Regions from separate parts of the Sphingobacterium sp. 18053 genome, predicted to be linked through region 3. Evidence: riboswitches for the same ligand, from Rfam matches in the RefSeq annotation. Region 3 holds a riboswitch; each other region holds the start of a gene.
The links. Region 3 has a riboswitch for S-adenosylmethionine ahead of GVK91_RS23930 (5-oxoprolinase). Riboswitches for the same ligand answer to the same signal wherever they lie in the genome.

Region 1: it holds a riboswitch for S-adenosylmethionine, as region 3 does, so the genes downstream of both, GVK91_RS05690 (methylenetetrahydrofolate reductase) here and GVK91_RS23930 (5-oxoprolinase) in region 3, are expected to answer to the same signal.
Region 2: it holds a riboswitch for S-adenosylmethionine, as region 3 does, so the genes downstream of both, metE (5-methyltetrahydropteroyltriglutamate--homocysteine S-methyltransferase) here and GVK91_RS23930 (5-oxoprolinase) in region 3, are expected to answer to the same signal.
Region 4: it holds a riboswitch for S-adenosylmethionine, as region 3 does, so the genes downstream of both, GVK91_RS18905 (O-acetylhomoserine aminocarboxypropyltransferase/cysteine synthase family protein) here and GVK91_RS23930 (5-oxoprolinase) in region 3, are expected to answer to the same signal.

The regions. Positions count from the first base shown of each region.
Region 1 covers NZ_CACSJW010000002.1:422,475-426,609, forward strand. Annotated here, with positions in the region: gene GVK91_RS05685 (DUF2723 domain-containing protein) at 1-110, opposite strand, end outside; gene GVK91_RS05690 (methylenetetrahydrofolate reductase) at 358-1,314, opposite strand; SAM riboswitch class I at 1,385-1,487, opposite strand; gene GVK91_RS05695 (hypothetical protein) at 1,706-2,557, opposite strand; gene rimM (ribosome maturation factor RimM) at 2,661-3,185, opposite strand; gene GVK91_RS05705 (30S ribosomal protein S16) at 3,305-3,826, opposite strand.
Region 2 covers NZ_CACSJW010000010.1:135,526-139,660, forward strand. Annotated here, with positions in the region: gene GVK91_RS22600 (sensor histidine kinase KdpD) at 1-387, shown strand, start outside; gene GVK91_RS22605 (response regulator transcription factor) at 490-1,179, shown strand; SAM riboswitch class I at 1,364-1,467, shown strand; gene metE (5-methyltetrahydropteroyltriglutamate--homocysteine S-methyltransferase) at 1,546-3,858, shown strand; gene GVK91_RS22615 (hypothetical protein) at 3,959-4,135, opposite strand, start outside.
Region 3 covers NZ_CACSJW010000011.1:106,112-110,246, forward strand. Annotated here, with positions in the region: gene GVK91_RS23920 (TolC family protein) at 1-776, opposite strand, end outside; gene GVK91_RS23925 (DUF3050 domain-containing protein) at 1,041-1,811, opposite strand; SAM-I-IV-variant riboswitch at 2,022-2,115, shown strand; gene GVK91_RS23930 (5-oxoprolinase) at 2,182-2,445, shown strand; gene GVK91_RS23935 (RagB/SusD family nutrient uptake outer membrane protein) at 2,544-4,061, opposite strand; gene GVK91_RS23940 (TonB-dependent receptor) at 4,067-4,135, opposite strand, start outside.
Region 4 covers NZ_CACSJW010000008.1:83,676-87,810, reverse strand. Annotated here, with positions in the region: gene metX (homoserine O-acetyltransferase) at 1-608, opposite strand, end outside; gene GVK91_RS18905 (O-acetylhomoserine aminocarboxypropyltransferase/cysteine synthase family protein) at 641-1,951, opposite strand; SAM riboswitch class I at 2,207-2,319, opposite strand; gene GVK91_RS18900 (FUSC family membrane protein) at 2,502-4,135, opposite strand, start outside.

The DNA.
Region 1 (4,135 bases), on a different contig from region 3:
TCACCACAATCCCACCAGCTTACCGTCTTTTCAACGGTGGCGATATATACACATGTAGCAATTAGTCCGCAAGCAAAGCCGAGTAGAGAATTTAATCTAGTGTACTTCATAAGGTCAATTTGGTCTATTGTTAAAATCCTTTTTAGCACTTTAAGTTAAAAAGTTATCCTGACTCCAATAAGTTAATTAACACTATTTAACACAAGTATCTGACTATAAACAGGCTACTCAACCCTGAATATAGAGACCGACCTAAACCACACTATCGAAATTATGGACTTATTTCGGGCTTTCACAACCAATATTACAATAAAAAAAGGAAGCTTATTGGCTCCCTTTTCGTATTATTTTTATGAGTTAGGCTAGTTTTTCAACAATTTTCTTTGTTGGACCAGGATTACTCATCGTATAGAAATGTAATACCGGAGCGCCAAATTTAATCAGCTCCTGACATTGTTGCACCAACCACTCCTCACCGACTTGTCTGACGTCGGCATTCGTTTTACATGCTGAAACAGCATCGCTCAGTTCCTCCGGAATATCTAAATGAAATATCCTTGGTAAGGTCACCAACTGCTTTTTCGTTGTCAATGGTTTTAATCCTGGAATAATAGGCACATGGATTCCATTGTCTCTACATTTTGTTACAAACTCTTTGTATTTCTCAACATTAAAGAACATCTGAGTCACAATAAACTCTGCTCCCATATCGACTTTTTGTTTCAGATATTTAAAATCAGTATTGAAATTTGGCGATTCAAAATGCTTTTCGGGATATCCCGCTACTCCGATGCAAAAATCAGTCTTTTCCGATGTGATAATGTCTTCATGCAGATACTTTCCTTTATTCATATCAGTTACCTGTTCCAATAGGTCTGTTGCAAAAGCATGTCCACCATCGCTCGGTATGAAATCGGCATCGCCTTTACGTGCATCTCCCCGCAATACCAAGACGTTATCTATCCCCAGGAAGTTCAAATCGATCAGGGCATTTTCAGTTTCCTCTTTTGTAAAACCACCACATATCAAATGGGGCACCGCATCTACTTTATATTTATTCATGATTGCAGCACATATCGCCACTGTCCCAGGACGTTTACGATAGGAAACGCGTTCCAGTAATCCACTCGCATGCTCTTTATAGATATAATCTTCCCGATGGTAGGTTACGTCGATAAAAGGAGGTTTAAACTCCATCAGTTCATCCATGGTTTTAAAAATACTTTGGATGCCCTGCCCTTTCGCCGGTGGCAATAGCTCAAAAGAAAACAATGTTTTTCCTTTGGCATTCTGGATATGATCGATAATCTTCATTAAAAAACTGTTTTTAGTTTGGTTGGCTTACATCGAAACGCACAAGTCGAGGAATCGTTTATCTACATGTAACTTATCTTTCCCACATGGAGTAGGGTAGAATTTAGCACCTTGAACAATACAGGTTGCTAAGGCTTCAACGGGTCTAGTCCCTCGGCCTTTCTCTATAAGCGTTGCTAATATCGTTTTAAAAAATCAAAAGACAAAAATATTTTTTCGAAAAGGCAAAAATAGCGGCAAAAAGACTGCAATAAATGCGGCTTCAGGTTTATTCCCAGTCAACAACAGGAATTTACGCTCCACCAAAAGTAAAAGACTTAAAAAAACAGATAAAATTAACGATCGAGGATCATCGACAGCGAAGAGATTGACTATGCCACAACAGGATTGGCTAAAGATTCGCTGCCAGGGAATTCCGTAGATTTTTGAGATAAAATGTGATCAATAAGAGTCCTGTAACATGGTACTCCTCTTTCGATCCAAATTTAAAACCATCAAATAAATATTGATAGGCGACTAATGCATTTTTTTCGTTGTAAAATAATTCCTTCCAAGAATCGGGAACATCTGCCCATGCCTTGAGCACAATGCCATTCTCAGCATAAATAATGGGTGATTCAACACCATCCATTCGATAATCGTGATGTGTACCAGAACTTGATATGTGTTGGAAATAAGCGATAGAATAATCTACAAAATTCAATGCCCTAGCTTTTATCTCCTTTTCACTTTCTGATTTTACAGGGGCATTTCGCCATAGATTCACTTGGCTATCAAATTTGCTGGGGGTCTCCCGGATAGGGGTTTTATCTAACGCAAAGTTGATATAAAGTCTTTCGCTAGTGGGTATACGTGCTGAGCTAAACTGTGAAAAATCACCTCTCAGCTGAACAAAATCGCTTTTTACCTTAATAATATCTAATGCGAGGCTACCTTTTTTCTCATCGGTCAATTCTAATCGATCGCCGTTGAATCTATACTTACCGAAGAGTAAGATATCATCGATCGCCATGACAAACTTGTCTTTATCATGGAGAGAGAGAAAGGACCGATATATCGTAGGATCATTACCATAGGTATCTGCCTCGACATTTTGGGGTGATTCTCTTTTTACTTTATGATACTCTTCATTTGAATAGCCCAATATCATTTGGTAATTGCCTTCAGGAAAGTCCTTTTTCTTCCCAAAGAAAGCACAAGAAGACAACGAGAATACGAATAGCAGCAGTAATAACGGTTTCAAAATCAATCAATAATTATGGCCAGTAATAATATACAGACCAAGATAAGAAATTACTGCAATAGTTCGTATACTGCTATTTATTTGAATAAGCTCGGGGATATGCTTATTCTTTATAAAGATCCACCAAGCCTTCTGGCAATTCAACTTCAATGATCTCCTCTTCGCCATCGATTCCTAAGATCAAATCATCAGACAACGGGAACATCAGTTCTTTACCGTCCATATTTACCGAGGCGACAAATTGTTGTGGAAATTCCTGGACATCTGTTATTTGCCCCAGTTCACCATGGTTTTCATCAATCACTAAAAAACCGATTAAATCAGTATATCTAAAATCATCTGGATCGCGCTCGGGCATCTTATCATTGGAAAGATATAGCTTTTTACGGACAAGTACTTGAGCCTTATCGATATGATCCACATCCTCAAATGTCACATACGCTGTACTATTTTTTTGAAATTTAATGGTATCAACAAAATAAGGAACAAGCTTTTTGTTCACTTCCACAAAGACAACATCGATATTCAAACTCTCGTATTCCTCGAATTCAAAAAACAGTTGTACTTCTCCTTTAAGACCTCTTGTTTTACTGATGTAACCGATGTAAAAGCTTTGATCAATAGTCATATATTTCGTATTTAGCGATTAGCTGTGAGACATGATTTGGCAAACCATTAGCCTATTGGCTGTTTCAAAAAAAGCCGGCTCAAGATTGAGTCGGCTTTCTCGAATACTTTATGAAAGAATTAACCTTCAGTTTCTTCTGATGCAGGAGCTTCAGTCTCCTCAGCAGCAGTTTCTTCCGCTACAGGAGCATTTTTAGCAGCTACAGCAGCAGCTTTTTCTTCTTTTTTCTTAGCTTCAGCAGCTAAAGCAGCTTTTCTAGTTTCAGCTTTAGTTTGTGCTAAACCATCTTTTTTACCAGTGATTCTTGCATCATTAGCTTCAGTCCAAGCTGTAAATTTAGCTTCAGCAGCAGCTTCATCAAAAGCACCTTTTTTCACACCACCTTGCAAGTGTTTTTTGTAAAGAACACCTTTGTAAGAAAGGATAGCGCGAGCAGTGTCAGTTGGTTGAGCACCTTTATTCATCCAATCCAAAGCTTTTTCAAAATCCAAAACGATAGTTGCTGGATTTGTGTTTGGGTTGTAAGAACCAATACGTTCGATGAATTTACCGTCACGTGGAGCGCGAGAATCCGCTACGACTACGTGGTAAAAAGGACGTCCTTTTTTACCGTGTCTTTGCAATCTGATTTTAGTTGCCATTTTTTAATTTTATTTTATGTATTCAACATATCCCCCGAGCTTCATACTAGAGGGGATGCAAAGATAGTTATTTTTTTTTAATCATCATTATAATTTAATAAAACTTCACTGAAAACGACAGGGTTAGCTCTTATCAACAAGCTCTTTCAACCGTAACACCTACCCCTTAGACCTTCGTCTTTTCTTGCTTCCATACAGCAGCTACAACAAACTTTTCAAAATCAAGGCACAAAACAGCTCCTTTATTCAAAAGGATATCTTTACCAAATGTAAACAGGATGAACCGTTTGGGTACAGTACCTTCGAAAT
Region 2 (4,135 bases), on a different contig from region 3:
GGAAAATTCAGTATAGATCTTGCAGCGACAAAGGATATTGTCATCGGTGATGAGTTACATTTTTCGAATGTATTTTACAATTTATTGGATAATGCCATCAAGTACAGCAAAGGAGATTTACATGTCAACATCAATTCAAAAAATGTTGGCGATACCATTGTCGTCACTATTGCCGACAACGGTATTGGGATGAGCCGGGATCACCTGCAAAAGATTTTCGACCAGTTCTACCGTATTCCAACTGGAAATGTTCATAATGTCAAAGGATTTGGTCTTGGCTTAAGTTATGTACAGGACATCCTGAGAAGGCTGAACGGAAAAATTACAGTTAAAAGTGAAAAAGATAAGGGCACGACCTTTGAAGTAATTTTGCCTATTAAAAAATAAAACGTTCCTTTTTTGTATATTTCCTCTTTAAAAAATTTCAAAGGTTGAGGAAAGCTGATTTATCAGCATCAAGGGACATTGGTGAAAATTAATATAATCATTATGCAAAAGATATTATTAGCAGAAGATGATCCTAATTTGGGGGATCTTTTAAAAGACTATCTCGAATTAAAGGGAAAATTTGACGTCACATTATGCACGGATGGAGATGAAGCGATTTCTCAATTCAAAAAAAATAACTACGACCTCTGTATTTTCGATGTCATGATGCCAAAAAAGGACGGATTTACAGTTGGACGTGAAATCAGAAAAACAAACAACACTGTTCCTATTATCTTTGCCACAGCAAAGGGGATGATGGAAGATAAAACCGAAGCCTTTGAATTAGGGGGAGATGATTATATCACAAAGCCTTTTCGAGTGGAGGAATTATTGCTCCGCATCAATGCTTTGCTGAAGCGCAGTGTTCGAGACAAAGAAGAGGAAGTGGTTGCTGATAAATTTGAAATTGGTGATTATTTCTTTGATTATACAAGTCAGCAAATTTCTTACAAAGGACAGATGCAAAAACTATCCACCAAAGAAGCGGAACTACTACGTTTGCTTTGTTTAAAGAAAAATGATGTGCTGACCCGGGAAGAAGCTTTATTAAAAATATGGCATGATGACAACTACTTTACGGGTAGAAGTATGGATGTATTTCTCAGTAAACTTCGTAAATATCTAAAAGAAGATAGTAAGGTTGAAATTGTCAATGTGCACGGAAAAGGTTACAAACTTTTGGTGAGCTAAAAGAATGGGGAATGAGAAACAGTCATTCCCCATTTTTTATGCCACAACGTATTGAAACATGGCATACACTAAATCACGGATGAAAAGAAAAGAACAAAACAATTTTATCCTTAGTAGAATATAAAAAATTGATGCACTTTTATAAAAAATTTGCATTTCAAAAAGAAATGTTCTAACTTAGCGTCGCTTATAGAGAAAGGCAGAGGGAATAGACCCGATGAAGCCTTAGCAACCTGTCCCTTGACAAGGTGCTAAATTCTACCCTACTTGATATGGGAATGATAAGCCGAAGTCACCGAATTCTAGTGTGTCCTTCTCTCTCTAGCAAGAAATATAGTTGAAAAAGAAATATTAAAAACATTCATTATGTTATTGACTAACAATTTAGGTTACCCTCGTGTGGGCGCGTTCCGCGAATTGAAAAAAGCCAATGAGGCCTATTGGGCTAAAAAATCTTCTGTTGAGGAATTATTGGACACCGCAAAAAAAATTCGTGAAGGCAATTGGAAAACACAAAAAGATGCTGGAATAGATTTGATCCCTTCCAATGATTTCTCTTTTTACGATCAAGTATTGGATTTAACCCTTACTGTTGGTGCAATTCCTGCTCGTTACCATTCTTTATTGAATAAAGTAGACAACAATTACAGCTTAGATCTATATTTTGCCATGGCGCGTGGTTTCCAACAAGAAGGAATCGACGTGACTGCAATGGAAATGACCAAGTGGTTGGATACCAACTACCACTATATGGTGCCAGAATTCACAAAAGATCAAGAATTCAAATTGACGTCCGAAAAATTCTTAAATGAATATAACGAAGCAAAATCATTGGGCATCGATACTAAACCAGTTCTACTAGGTCCTATCACTTACCTTTTGATCGGTAAAGAAAAAGAAGCTGGCTTCGACCGCATCGATTTATTGGATAAACTTGTTCCAGTATATGAGCAAATATTAGCTAAACTAGCTGAGGCTGGTGCCCAATATGTTCAGATTGACGAGCCTTTCTTAGCATTGGATTTAGATGCTAAAGTAAAAGCTTTATATCAACCTACTTTCGAAAAATTAGCTGCAGCAGCAAAAAATATCAAATTAATCGCGACTACTTACTTCGAAGCTTTAAAAGACAACGAAGATATCGCAGTTAACCTACCTATCCATGCTTTACATTTAGATCTGGTACGCGGTGAAAACCAATTGGATACGGTACTAGCTAAAGTTCCTGCTTCATTAACATTATCTTTGGGTATTGTTGAAGGCCGTAACATCTGGAAAAATGATTACGAAAAATCATTGGTTAAAATCAAACAGGCTGTTGATGCATTAGGAAAAGACCGTGTATGGGTAGCTCCTTCTTCATCATTGTTGCACGTTCCTTTTGACTTAGACAATGAGCACAATGAGCAATCGCTACCAGCTGAAGTAAAAAACTGGTTAGCATTTGCTAAACAAAAATTAGCTGAGGTAAAAGACTTAGCCGTACTAGCGGAAGGTGAAGTTGATGCTGAAACAGCAAAACGCTTCGAAGCTAACAAAGCTGCTGCTGAAAGTCGTCGTACTTCTCCATTGATCCACAAACCAGAGGTTAAAACACGTACAAGCAATATCACTGATAACGATGCAAAACGTACTTCAGCATTTGCTGACCGTAAAGCAGCGCAACAAGCGAAATTCAACTTGCCGGCATTCCCTACTACAACTATTGGTTCATTCCCACAAACGAAAGATGTTCGTAAATGGAGAGCAGACTTGAAAAAAGGTGCTATCACGCAGGCAGAATATGATAAAGCAATCGCAGAAGAAACTGAGAACACAATCCGTCTTCAAGAGCAATTAGATATCGACGTATTAGTACACGGCGAATTCGAACGTAACGACATGGTTGAATACTTCGGTGAACAATTGGCTGGTTACGCTTTCACACAAAACGGCTGGGTACAATCTTACGGTTCACGTTGTGTAAAACCTCCAATTATCTATGGTGATGTATACCGTCCTGAAGATATGACTGTCCGTTGGTCTTCATACGCGCAATCATTGACTAACCGTCCGGTTAAAGGTATGTTGACTGGTCCGGTTACTATCTTACAATGGTCTTTCGTACGTAACGATCAACCGCGTTCAACAACGACTTACCAAATTGCATTGGCGATCTTGGATGAAGTACAAGCGTTGGAAAAAGCAGGTATCAAAATCATACAAATCGATGAACCAGCTATCCGTGAAGGATTGCCGCTACGTAAAGCTGATCAAAAAGATTACTTGAACTGGGCAGTACGTGCTTTCCGTGTTTCTTCATCAAATGTAGAAGACGATACACAGATTCACACACACATGTGTTACTCTGAGTTCAATAATGTAATCGAAGATATCGCTGCAATGGATGCTGACGTCATCACGATTGAGACTTCACGTTCTCAAATGAAATTGTTGAATGCTTTCGCCGGTGATTTCAAATATCCAAATGATATTGGTCCAGGTGTCTATGACATTCACTCACCACGTGTTCCAAGCAAAGATGAGATGGTAGATCTATTGCGTAAAGCAAAAGCAGTAGTTCCAGCAGAACAGCTTTGGGTTAACCCTGACTGTGGTTTAAAAACTCGTGCTTGGCCAGAAACCAAAGCGGCTTTAGAGTCGATGGTTGAGGCTGCGAAAATCTTAAGAGCAGAATAATTCTTAAACTATATTGATAAAGCCCTAGATGAAATTTCATCTAGGGCTTCTTTATCGGACCTTGGTTCGAAACAAAAACTGTTATCGGGATAGTGTGAGACTATTTTCGGGTGTTCTTCTTTTCTTTCTTATTTTCCTTTTCTCTCCCGTTCTTAATTTCCTGTTTCCCTTTAATCCGATCTTCAATCGACTTCAGGCTTGACGAAAAATCAAGATCAACATTTTCAAGTTTTGCCATCTTTAACGCCTTCAATGCCTTTTTGTATTTTCTTAATTT
Region 3 (4,135 bases):
TTCAAAACCACTTCCTGTTCGGATTTTAGGAGGGAAAAAGCATGGCTTCGCGCTTCGGCAACAAGCGCTTCATAGCTGGGGCTTTCCACTTGAAACTGCTCGGGCAGGGGCACAATCTCCGCTGTAATACCGCCAATAAGCTGCAGCTTCTGATTTGCAGCCTGAATATCATGACCGATCTGCACGAGCAACAGTTCCCGCTTCGAAAGCTCTAACGAAATACGCAAGACGTCACTGTGTAATACCACGCCCGCCTTATACAGATGCTCAATCTCTTTGAGCTGTACCCGTTGATCAGCAATATCCTGCTCAATTAAAGATCGGTTACTATACGACAGTTCCAAATCCAAAAAAAGATTGCAAACCTCCAATTTCGTCTGCGCTGCGGCATTCTTCCAATCGATTCTGGCCAGCTCATTTTCCAATTTTTTGGACTCAATTTTCATCAGGTCCCGATGCCCATTGTAGAGGTTCAGATAAAAATCCAGGCCGCTATCGTACAAGTAATGAATGATATCATGCTGGGAAGGTTTATTTAAAAGCCCCTGGTCATACACAGGCATATTACTCGCATAACTAGCAGAAGCTCTGGCGGAAATTTTGGGCAGCAACTCCATGCGTTGCTGCTGTACTGCCACCTCAGTTTCTTTGAGCTGCAAATAGGACTGCTCGATGTATTTACTGTTCTGTAGCGCTTTGTCGATCATGTCTTTCAGGGACATGTGCAAAGAATCGAGGGCGAAGGTGTCCGAAATAGCGAATACTAACAATCCCATGGTTAGTATTCCTTTTGCCCAATAGGGAGGAAAAAAGTTCACGTGTGCTATGTAATTTTTTTGCGTAGCAAACTTAGACACTTATTGGAACTTGGATTTCTTCACAAACGCCAATATGTTATGGAAAAAAGACATTTTTTCATCAATTCAAACAAAAAGACCAATATCTGCCAAGAAGCCCTTACAATATCCTTTTTTACAGCACATAAAAAAGACCTTTCAAATCATGATTTGAAAGGCCTTTCTCGACGGTATAATAATAGATTATCCGTATAAGGAATCTTCTATTGCATTCCACAACTGTATTCTTTTTTGTAGCGCAATTTTACTGATCTCTTTCATTTCTGTCCATTTAACCTCATCGTCCTTCCCGAGATCTGTGATCATCTGCATCGCCAAAGGCCCGTGCTCATCGCCATCAAGGTCAATATGACGTTGAAAATAATAGATAAAGCTATCCAGATTGGCTGTAGGGAAATTTGTTTTAATTTCTTCCAAAATAGAGGTAAACATTCCCGGGATAAGATCTTCGCGTCCAAATGTAAATGCAGCAGCAATTTTATGCACCTCGCCCTCAGCAATCACTTCGAATGTAAAATTCAAAAAGTCTTTGATCCGCTTGTCCAATGTGGTCGTTGCAATGACATCGAATATGTTACTCGATTTTTTGGCGTGAGCAATAAATTTGTTGACCAGATGAAGGTCGGCACCCATGGCATCCATGGCGTCCAGATACATCTCAAAATGGCTCAAACGGCGGCCATCAATATATTCATCCGACTCCTCAGCCAATACAATTTCGTTGATTAGATAGCGTGTTGATGGATGCTCACTCGCAAACCAAGGTAAAGTCGTACAGGTCAATTTAATCTGTAAAGCTTTTAGTAAAGACATAAAATCCCATACAGCGTACACATGCCCTTCTGTAAAAGAACGTAGATTCTTGATCGTTTTGATCTTACGATACAAAGGGTGTTGCAATAATACCTCGCGTTCGGCAGCAATGTATTCGTTAATTTCCGCAATTCTATTCATGGCGCAAAAGTATTGTCTTATCTCTATTTTTAAAAGTATTTTCGATGAGATTACAGTAACATGATAAATTTTTCGCCCAGCTATCCGCTTCATAACCAAATCACAGCCAACAACGCGCCTCGCTTTTGACCTCCCTATTCCTGTTGCTAACGTTCATTTACCCTTAAAAACAAAAATATTTTTAATTATAAAAAATAATCTACTATATTTGTAGAGTATTCAGAATTGCATGATGCAATACCAACCGAGTGCAGGCACCGCGGTGGTAAATTAATACGGGTTTCGACCAAAATAAACGTCGCAGAACGATTATTTTCCCAACAAGATCTGGATACAGTTTATGGTTTAATCCTTTAAATTTTTAAATTGTATGGCTACTACAACAAATCTTTACCAACACTTACTGGAAAAATTCAGTTATTACTCAACAGATGAACTGATACAGCTCAACAATGACACCATCTTAGGACAAGGCTGGGGTTCAGCCAAGGCAACCTTTAGAACAGCTTTGATCAGTACGTTCTCCAAAAGAGGACTGGATCTTTCCAACATCATTTCCAAGGAAGACGGTTTTACCTCGGTGAAGCATGTCCCTGTACGCTTGGAACAGAATGTCCTGATTCCTTTACAGTAATCGTTATCGACAAAAAAAAGCGCGCATCGAAAGGACTTCGTGCGCGCTGCTGTGGTTGGTTTAGGAAATTGCCGATTTAAAAGAAGGCAATAATCTTATTATTTATAGTTTGGATTCTGAATTAACACACCTGCGCTTTTCTCAATTTCTGTTTGTGGTAATGGCCAGCGGTAAAATTTGTCTTCAAAATGATAGGGCACTTTACTGTCTTTGACCGCATTGAGTACTTCGCCTGCGATATGCCAACGAATCAGGTCGTAATGCCGTAGTCCTTCGAAAGCAAGTTCAACCCTTCTTTCGTGGCGGATACGGTTGCGCATTTTTTCCTTGGTATAACCGGCAGGAAACCCGGGCATCTGAACGCGGCTCCTCAGAGTATTCATGGCATCGTAAACCGATGGATCTGGTCCGGCAATTTCATTTTGTGCTTCGGCATACATCAATAACACCTCCCCAAACCGCAGTACAACCGCATCCTGTTGGCTCAATGTTGAAAAGCCAAAAGGTAAGTTGGCCGGATCCAAAAATTTCAACACCCCATAACCTGTAGGCCGCGGATTGGACGGTGTATGGATCTTACCGCCGCCAAAGTCGGGATGATCCACGAAAATTGTTTTGCTCAAGCGCGGATCCCTATCTTTGAAGGGATTAGCTCGGTCAGTCAAGGGTGATTCACCATAAGGCAGACCATCTTTGCATTCATAGGTATCCACCAGGTTTTGTAAAGGTGAAGCAGCGATCCAATCGCCTAAATACATGTCCCAGGGGGCTGTATTATTCGGTGCCAGAAAATTGACCGAAAAGATAATCTCGGTATTGTTCTTCTGTGTTGCATCGCGAAAGACATTTTCAAAAGCTGTACTCAGAGTATACTCTTTCATGACATCGGTGCATAAGTCTTTTACCTCTTTCAAAATTGCTAAATCGGGCACCCCTTTGTCGCCATAAGCCGCAAACAGTAAAACCCGTGCTTTCAAGGCTTTTGCTGAACTTGCGGTCGCATGCCCCCCATTATTGAAATAAGGTTTAGCCGCTAAGTTGGCGATCCCAAAATCCAGATCGGCCCGAATCTGTTTTAGAATATTCTCTGCAGTTTCCTTTGGCTGACGCTGATTCTCCAGACTGAGGGAAGTAAGCACAAGCGGCACCTCACCATAAATACTGTACAATTGGAAGTAAACAAAAGCACGGATAAAGCGGGCTTCGGCTTCCATGTTCTTCTTCTCCCCATCGTTCATATCGGAGCCGTTATAGCCCTGAAGCTTCTCGATCAGGCGATTGGCACGTCCTATTCCCACATAAGCATCGTTATAAATTCCGGTTTCATACCCCCCTGTGGTCGGATTTAAATTCCCACCTACGATTTCATTGACGCTACCTGAGTTGAACTGATTGTAGCCATTGTCGGTCAGACAGTCCCGGAAAGGCATCCCATAGGAGAAAGCCTCACTCTGCAATGACGCGTATACACCGGCCAATGCATTATCAAAATCCGATTTTTTGCTAAAATAGTTGTCCGAAGCGATCTGATCCAAAGGATTAAGGTCCAAGGCACTGTTACAGGAACCCAAAAATAGTCCGGATAGCATCAACGCTGTTATAAATTTCTTTTTCATAGCACTTAAAAGTTAACTTGTACACCAAATGAATAAATCTTGTTTTGTGGATACTGTACCAGATCACCATTTCC
Region 4 (4,135 bases), on a different contig from region 3:
ATAGCGCGTGCAACTTTTAAACCCTTAGCTCCGCCATCGGGATGATTGGCGTAAAAGGTTCGATCAGTTGTAATGGCAAGACGTTGACTTTCATTGAATGCAATACCCCATGGTGAATGGACGGCATTTGTTCCAACGACGATTAGATGGTTGATGGCTATACTGTGCGATACGGCCCATTCCAATGCTTGTTGACCGCCCAATGAGCCGCCAATAAGGATCTCTATTTGTTTGATATCCAGGTGGTCTGCAAGAAATTGATGTGCATTGACCAAATCCCTTACTGTAAATTCAGGAAAAGATAGGTAGTAAGGCTGTCCAGTAGCTGGGTTTACAGATAGCGGATTACTGCTATTATATGCTGATCCTATGACATTGGCGCAGATAATATAATAATCGTTTGAATCAAATAATTCACCTGTTCCAAAAAGACCGGACCACCAATCCAGTACATCTGCATTAGCCGTAAGTGCATGGCAAACCCAGATCACATTACTGCGATCTGCGTTGGGTTTGCCAAATGTTTCATAACTGATTTGTAAATCAGTAAGCTCTCTTCCATTTTCAAATACAAAAGGCTCCGGGTGCAGATAAATATGCTTACTCATTTTACGTTTAAGTTTAAGCCGAAAAAATCTGATTATTTAATTTTATCAAAAGCTTGTTGTAAATCAGCTTTGATGTCATCAATATGTTCTATTCCTACAGAAAGGCGTAATAAACCTTTGAACACTCCAGCATTGGCTTGATCTTCATCACTCAATTGTTGGTGAGTAGTCGCTGCTGGATGGATAATCAATGACTTCGTATCACCGACATTGGCCAAGTGACTGATCAATTCTAAGCTGTCGATAAAGCTATTGGCCTTCTGTGCTGCGTCACCCTTGAGCTGGAAAGAAAGCACCGCACCATAGCCATTTTTAAGGTATTTTTGTGCGTTAGCGAAGCTCGGAGAGCTTTTTAAGCCCGGATAGTTTACTTTTTCTACCTGTGGATGCGCCTCAAGCCATTTAGCTACCTCTAAAGTGTTATCTACATGGCGTTGCACCCGTAAAGACAGCGTTTCAAGCCCTTGTAATAATAAGAATGAATTGAAAGGGGAGAGTGCTGGCCCGAAATCCCGAAGCCCTTCCACACGTGCCCGAATGGCAAATTGAATATTTCCAAACGGTCCGCCTTCACCGAAAACTTCGGAAAAAACTAAGCCATGATAGCCTTCAGATGGTTCGGAAAATTGAGGGTATTTTCCATTGCCCCAATTGTAGTTTCCGCCGTCGACGATGACACCGCCAATGCTTGTGCCATGTCCACCGATCCATTTAGTAGCCGATTCAACAACCACATTCGCACCGTACTCCAAAGGTTTAAATAAATAACCCCCAGCTCCAAAAGTATTATCGACGATTAATGGTAAGTCATATTTTTTTGCTACGGCAGCAATTTTCTCAAAGTCTGGAATATTGAAACTTGGGTTTCCAATTGTTTCAACATAGATGGCCTTTGTTTTATCATCAATGAGGGCTTCAATTTTATCTGCCTCGGCGTCCGTTGCAAATCGAGCTTCGATGCCCAGGCGTTTAAAAGAAACTTTAAACTGGTTAAATGTACCGCCGTATAAGTTGGATCCGGCAACAAAATTGTCACCACTTTCCAAGATATTATTTAAAGCTATAAACTGTGCTGCCTGGCCAGATGCAACAGCAACAGCTGCGACTCCACCTTCCAGTGCCGCAATACGTTGTTCGAAAACATCCGTAGTAGGATTCATAATCCGTGTATAGATATTGCCGAACTGCTTTAATGCAAATAAGTTTGCGCCGTGTTCGGCATTTTCAAATACAAAAGATGTTGTTTGATATATAGGAACTGCTCTAGATCCCGTAGTAGGATCAGCGACTTGGCCAGCGTGAACCTGAAGAGTTTCGAATTTTAAATTTTTGTTTGAAGACATAATATATCAGATTTTAAGGGTTCAAAAAGAAATTGCTAAGTAAAAAGAGAAGCATACACACCTCGTTGAAGGGTCTGTTAAATCTTTATCCAAGAAAAAGGAAATGATTTTTAACAAGCATGGAAGTGCATATGCATACGCATTCGCATCAATACAGTTGTACGATGACTTACACTTTCGCTTATCGTGTGGTTCACTTGTGTTGAACCTGAATTTTTAATGGACTTCAGTAGTTTAATAATCATTGTCTTATGTCATTTATATGCTCCAAAACGATATTGTTTTGGACAGGAATTGGCACCTTTTCAAACAAATTGAAGGTTGCCAGTGGGTCATTGAGCCAGTCTCTCGCCACTTCTTTATAAATCAAGACCTACTGATTAAGGGAGGTGTTGATTAGAAATCTTCTTTCGAAGACGACACAAATATAAACTCTTTTTTTATTAAAGCAAAAGAAAAGCTATTTTTTAGTTAAAGGAATTTTGAATAACATACCGATCGGGATCGCATATCGTCGGATGAAACCGGATAAATAACTGTCAATCGGGTATTATGATTTCTTTAAGTTGATCCGTTCCGCAATTTGATTTAAATCTGTTAAAAGAGGTTTAAGTGCATCAATTCTACTATGGATATCATACGCTAGGTGGCGATTCGTCTTTTTGCTTAACGATAACGAAAGCCCCACCAAATGGGAGTTGACCTGATAAGAGAGTGCCTGAAAATGGTGGATATGCGACCAATCTATCCATTTATGCTCGGGTTCTTTTTTCATTTGATTGATAGCGTCTGAAAACAGGGCCATGGCAGTCTGCGCTTTTTTGCGAGCCAGTCGTATATCAAAAGAACTTTGTTTCTCGTCCGACAGACGGTTATTGATGGTTTGGAAATAATGCTCGTTGTAAAGGGATACCTCTTTTGCCAGCTGAACCATGCCTGTGCTTTGGCGTACAGGTATCAAGAAATAACCTGCTATAGCCAAGAATGCTCCAATGAGTGTGAAAAGTATTCGGCTGCCTAAAATGAGATTGATATTGCCTTCGAACAAATTGAGCGCAATCACAATTCCCAAGGTAATAAAGATGACACTGACCATATAATTAGATCGGTTGAACAAAAAGAATCCGAAAAGACCTAATGCAGCTATGGTAAGGAGAGCTGGGAGAAAATGAATAGAAATTAAGCAGAATATACCAACTATTATACCCGAGAATGTGCCTACAATACGCTCTATATTACGCTTTTTTGTCATTGAAAATGCTGGTCTGGCAACAATAGCGATCGTCAGTAAGATCCAATAGGTATATTTAAAATCCAAAAATAAAATACCGATCAATGCGCCTGTTCCAAAAAGAAGAGCCATCCGAACGGCAAATCGAAAAAGCGGGTTATTCAGATGGAGTTTACTTTTTAGATCAGCAAGATTGCGCAAAGGTCGATTGATAAATTGCTGGTACTCACTGCTGTCAATCTTATCCTGAATTTCCTGATTTTGATAAAAAGCTACCTGAATTCGGTTGAGTACTTCAATAATTGCTTCGATGTTGCTTATGATCGAACATAATATACTTTTTGCTTGACCGGTCTGCTGTTCTTGAATTTCTTTTAAATCCTGTAAGAGGGCATTAATTTTAAAGTTATTGTGATATAATTGATGCGCATACCGAAACCTCTTGTTAGGTTGTGAAAAGCTATCAATTTCTAAAGCTAATAATTTGATTGTGTGACGAATTAAAGGGAGGCTGCCCGTGTCTGCAAGATTTTTGCGAATCGCATCATAGTCGTGATCAAGTGCAATAATTAACTCATGAAGGTCAATTAACCCATAAACCTGACTGAGCCAATAATTGCTTTTATGCCACTGTTGACTTATGATTTTTTTTTCTCGAAAAAGAAGAGACCTGATTTGTTCCTGTTGTTCGCTGATCAGGCCATGAATTTTGCCTACGCGACTGTACGTTATATTCAAAGGAATATTGGGATCGTAAGACTGTGATCGTATCAATAGAAATTGGGACAATCCATGAAAACCATTGGCCATCGCATGTTTTAGCGAGCGATAAGGTTGTATATAGGCTTGTAAAAGGCTAAAAAAGTAGTATATAATGGAACCTGTTGTAATCTGTAAACTAACCGCAAAAGGGTGTTGCGGGGCCATTCCGATCACAAAACTCATGAGAATCA